Regions from separate parts of the Streptomyces sp. NPDC054794 genome, predicted to be linked through region 1. Evidence: riboswitches for the same ligand, from Rfam matches in the RefSeq annotation. Region 1 holds a riboswitch; the other holds the start of a gene.
The links. Region 1 has a riboswitch for glycine ahead of gcvT (glycine cleavage system aminomethyltransferase GcvT). Riboswitches for the same ligand answer to the same signal wherever they lie in the genome.
Positions count from the first base shown of each region.

Region 2: it holds a riboswitch for glycine, as region 1 does, so the genes downstream of both, gcvP (aminomethyl-transferring glycine dehydrogenase) here and gcvT (glycine cleavage system aminomethyltransferase GcvT) in region 1, are expected to answer to the same signal.

Region 1 covers NZ_JBSHAQ010000036.1:46,157-48,544, reverse strand. The annotation lists gene ACWGKT_RS31775 (enhanced serine sensitivity protein SseB) at 1-124, opposite strand, end outside; gene ACWGKT_RS31770 (AAA family ATPase) at 206-880, opposite strand; glycine riboswitch at 1,052-1,152, shown strand; glycine riboswitch at 1,153-1,267, shown strand; gene gcvT (glycine cleavage system aminomethyltransferase GcvT) at 1,307-2,388, shown strand, end outside.
Region 2 covers NZ_JBSHAQ010000061.1:48,103-50,490, reverse strand. The annotation lists gene ACWGKT_RS40885 (PRC-barrel domain-containing protein) at 260-631, opposite strand; glycine riboswitch at 746-842, shown strand; gene gcvP (aminomethyl-transferring glycine dehydrogenase) at 1,018-2,388, shown strand, end outside.

The sequences.
Region 1 (2,388 bases):
CCGCCGAGGGGACGCCGATCGAGGCCGACAGCACCTCCTCCAGCTCGTTGCCGGGCCATCCGCCGTGCGGATGGGGGTGCGCCTGTGCCGGGAAGTCCGCGGGAATGTCCGCCGGGAAGTCCATCTGCCTACCGCCTGCTGGGAACCACTGGTGTGGCTGGAAAGGCTAGCGGGTGCGGGTGACAGGGCGTCCCCACCGTGGGCCTCACCGCCAGAAGCCGATGTGGCGCAGCGCGTCCGCCGCCGCCCGGTCCAGCAGCACCGCCGAGCCGCAGCCGGCGGGCGGGCGGCCCTGTTCCACCGCGCGCACGAGGCGGGTGGCGGCCCTGCGGTGGCGCAGGAAGGCGTAGCGGGAGACGCCCCGGCCGCGCTCGCGCTGGCCCTCGCGCGCGGTGCCCGGGGTGACGTCGAGGAGCAGCAGGTGCAGCGTGCCGCCGCGCCTGCGGGCCTCGCGGGCCAGCCAGTCGCGCACCCAGGCCTGCGCACCGCAGTCGTGCACGACGACCCCGTCGCCGGTGCGCAGGGCGCGGCGCAGCCCGGCGTAGTGGGCGAGGCGGACCAGGGGGCGGTAGAGCGCGTACGGGAGGAAGCGGGGCAGGCGGGCCGCCCAGCGGTCGCGGGTGTCCTGGGAGTCGATGCGCAGTCCCCGCACCGCCCGGTGCATCAGCGTCGACTTGCCGCTGCCGGGCAGCCCGGTGATCACGACCAGGTCGCGGGGGCCGAAGAGCAGGCCCTGCGGGCTGCGGCCGGCCCGCTCGCGCAGATCGCGGACGACGGCCGCGGAGCGCTCCTCGCACCGCTCGCGGGCCGGTGCCGCGGGCTGCTCGGGCATCGCGATGCCCGTGGTCGTCGCGTACGCCGTGTGCCTGTTCACCGTGATCGTCCTCCCCTAGGGCCCGGAGAATCCCTGCCCATCGAGTGTAAAGAGAAGGTAATGCGCGGTGTCTCGTGTTTTCGTTCGCGTACTGCCACAGCCCGGTTACAGATGCGGACCCTGCCATGCGCGGGCGAGGCGTGCAATGATGTGCGCGCCAACTGCATACCGGCCGTTTGAATCCGCGCGGGAGAGTCCCCAGCAGCCAGCTGCGCCGGGGCGCCGAAGGAGCAAGTCCCTCCCTTGAATCTCTCAGGCACCGTTACCGCGCGGGCGAGGCACATCTGAAAAGCGGGCCGCTGTGACAGTGGCTCCACCCAAGGTGCAAACCGTGTCCTCCCTATAGGGGTGGTCATGGCGAACCTCTCAGGTTCCGATGACAGATGGGGAGGAACGACCTCGCCTGTCATGCCTTTGGGAGACGACCGACCGATGAGCAGTACCGAACTCCGGCACACCGCGCTCGACGCCCTGCACCGCGCGCTCGGTGCGACCATGACCGACTTCGCGGGCTGGGACATGCCGCTGCGCTACGGCTCCGAGCGCGACGAGCACGTCGCCGTGCGGACGAAGGCCGGGCTCTTCGACCTCTCCCACATGGGCGAGATCACCGTGACCGGCCCCGAGGCCGCGCGCCTGCTGAACTTCGCCCTGGTCGGCAACATCGCCTCCGTCGGCGTCGGCCGCGCCCGCTACACCATGATCTGCCAGTCCGACGGCGGCATCCTGGACGACCTGATCGTCTATCGGCTGGCCGAGACCGAGTACATGGTCGTGGCCAACGCCTCCAACGCCCAGGTGGTCCTCGACGCGCTGACCGAGCGCGCGGCGGGCTTCGACGCCGAGGTGCGCGACGACCGCGACGCCTACGCGCTGATCGCCGTCCAGGGCCCCGAGTCCCCCGGCATCCTGAAGTCCCTCACCGACGCCGACCTGGACGGCCTGAAGTACTACGCGGGCCTGCCCGGCACGGTCGCCGGCGTCCCGGCCCTGATCGCGCGCACCGGCTACACCGGCGAGGACGGCTTCGAGCTGTTCGTGAAGCCGGAGCACGCCGTCGAGCTCTGGCAGGCGCTGACCAAGGCCGGCGAGGGCGTCGGCCTGGTCCCCTGCGGCCTGTCCTGCCGCGACACGCTGCGCCTCGAAGCCGGCATGCCGCTGTACGGGCACGAGCTGACCACGGACCTGACCCCGTTCGACGCCGGTCTCGGCCGCGTGGTGAAGTTCGAGAAGGAGGGCGACTTCGTGGGGCGCGAGGCGCTCACCGAGGCCGCTTCCCGCGCCGAGCAGAACCCGCCGCGCGTCCTGGTCGGCCTGGTGGCCGAGGGGCGTCGCGTCCCGCGCGCGGGGTACGCGGTCGTCGCCGGCGGCGAGGTCGTCGGCGAGGTCACCTCGGGTGCCCCCTCCCCCACGCTGGGCAAGCCCATCGCCATCGCGTACGTCGACGCGGCGCACTCCGCGCCGGGCACGGCGGGCGTCGGTGTGGACATCCGCGGCAACCACGAGCCCTACGA
Region 2 (2,388 bases), on a different contig from region 1:
TGTGGGGCTTGGGGAGTGGGAGGAAAGTCACCCTGGCCCGCCTGTCACGCTCCCCGACCCCGTCGGTCGGCACCCTGCTACCCACCTTGCCGACCCCCCTTGCTCCTCGCCCCCCGGGCACCCGCCCGCTGCTCCCGCCTGCGCCGCAGGGCTCCTGGTCCCCGATCGACCCGCCCGCTGCCCAGCAGAGAGCCTCCTGGGCGACCGACCCACCGGGCATCGCATGCCCCGGCTCCCGCCCCGCACTCGCCCCCACCTCTCACGTCTCGTCCGTGCCCGCCAAGTGGCCGAAGTCGTGGTCGGGGTGGTTGGGGGGTGGGGCCACGTCCAGGCCGTAGTGGTGGTAGAGCTGGAGTTCCTGTTCGGGGGAGAGGTGGCGGCCCACGCCGAAGTCGGGGGCGTCCTTGATGAGGGCCCGCTCGAAGGGGACGTGCAGGGTGCCCTCGACCAGTTCGCTGGGTTCGAGGGGGACGAAGGCGTCCCGGGAGAAGAGGCCCGTGCGTATGGCCGCCCACTCGGGCACCCCGGTGGCGTCGTCGAGGTAGACCTCGTCGATCGTGCCGATCTTGGCGCCGTTGCGGTCGAACGCCTTGCGCCCGATCAGGTTGCGCGGATCGATGTCGGTCTGCACGGGCCCTCCACTTGGTCGCAACGCATCCGTAAGCACTACAAAAGAGCAGATTCGGCAAGGCGGCCACTCGAAGGCCCGGTCGTTGACCTCGCTGGTACCCTGGCAAGCGGCTGCTGACCCCGTGCGGGAGAGTCCTCCGGATCATCACCGGAGGCGCCGAAGGAGCAAATCCTCCCCGGAATCTCTCAGGCCCACGTACCGCACGGACGAGGTCACTCTGGAAAGCAGGGCGGATGTCGACGGCTTCCGCTCTCACCGACGGTGAAAACCGGTGCCCTAGGGCGACCCGGTGAAACTCTCAGGTTGAGATGACAGAGGGGGAGGCCGTCGGGGTACCCGTGCCGGGGTGCCCCTCGAAGGTCGTGTCAGACCAGGAGGCCTCCGCAATGACCGCCCATCGCATTCCGCTCACCGAGCTCGAACAGGGCATCCCCTTCGAGCAGCGCCACATCGGGCCCGACCAGGAGGCGCGGGCCAAGATGCTCGCGCACGTCGGCTACGGCTCCCTCGACGAGCTCACCGCCGCCGCGGTGCCGGATGTGATCAAGAACGCCGACGCGCTCGACCTGCCGGGTGCCCGGACCGAGGCCGAGGTGCTCGCCGAGCTGCGCTCCCTCGCCGACCGCAACCAGGTCCTCGGCTCGATGATCGGGCTCGGGTACTACGGGACGTTCACGCCGCCCGTCATCCTGCGCAACGTCATGGAGAACCCGGCCTGGTACACGGCCTACACGCCGTACCAGCCGGAGATCTCCCAGGGGCGGCTCGAAGCCCTGCTGAACTTCCAGACCATGGTCGCCGAGCTCACCGGCCTGCCGACCTCGGGCGCCTCCCTGCTGGACGAGGGCACCGCCGCCGCCGAGGCGATGTCGCTGTCCCGGCGCATGGGCAGGAACAAGAAGGGCCTGTTCCTGGTCGACGCGGACGCGCTGCCGCAGACCGTCGCCGTCATCGAGACGCGTGCCGAGCCGACCGGCGTCGAGGTCGTGGTCGCCGACCTGAGCGAGGGCATCCCCGCCGAGCTCGCCGACCGCGAGATCAACGGCGTGCTCGTCCAGTACCCGGGCGCCTCCGGTGTCGTACGCGACATCAAGCCGGTCATCGATCAGGCGCACGAGCGCGGCGCGCTCGTCACGGTCGCCGCCGACCTGCTCGCCCTGACCCTGCTCACCTCCCCGGGTGAGCTCGGTGCGGACATCGCCGTCGGCACGACCCAGCGCTTCGGTGTCCCGATGGGCTTCGGCGGTCCGCACGCCGGCTACATGGCGGTGCACGAGAAGTTCGCGCGCAGCCTGCCTGGCCGCCTCGTCGGCGTCTCCGTCGACGCCGACGGGAACAAGGCCTACCGGCTCGCCCTGCAGACCCGCGAGCAGCACATCCGCCGCGAGAAGGCGACCAGCAACATCTGCACCGCGCAGGTGCTGCTGGCGGTGATGGCGGGCATGTACGCCGTCTACCACGGGCCGGAGGGCCTCAAGGCCATCGCGCGCCGTACCCACCGTTACGCCACGATCCTCGCCGCGGGCCTCAGGGCCGGCGGGGTCGAGGTCGTCCACGGCGCCTACTTCGACACGCTGACCGTCAAGGTCGCCGGCCGCGCCGACGAGATCCTCGCCGCCGCCCGGGAGAACGGCGTCAACCTCCACCGGGTCGACGCCGACCACCTGTCCCTCGCCTGCGACGAGACCACCGACCGGGCCCAGCTGGCCGCCGTGTGGTCGGCGTTCGGCGTCGAGGCCGACGTCGAGGCGCTGGAC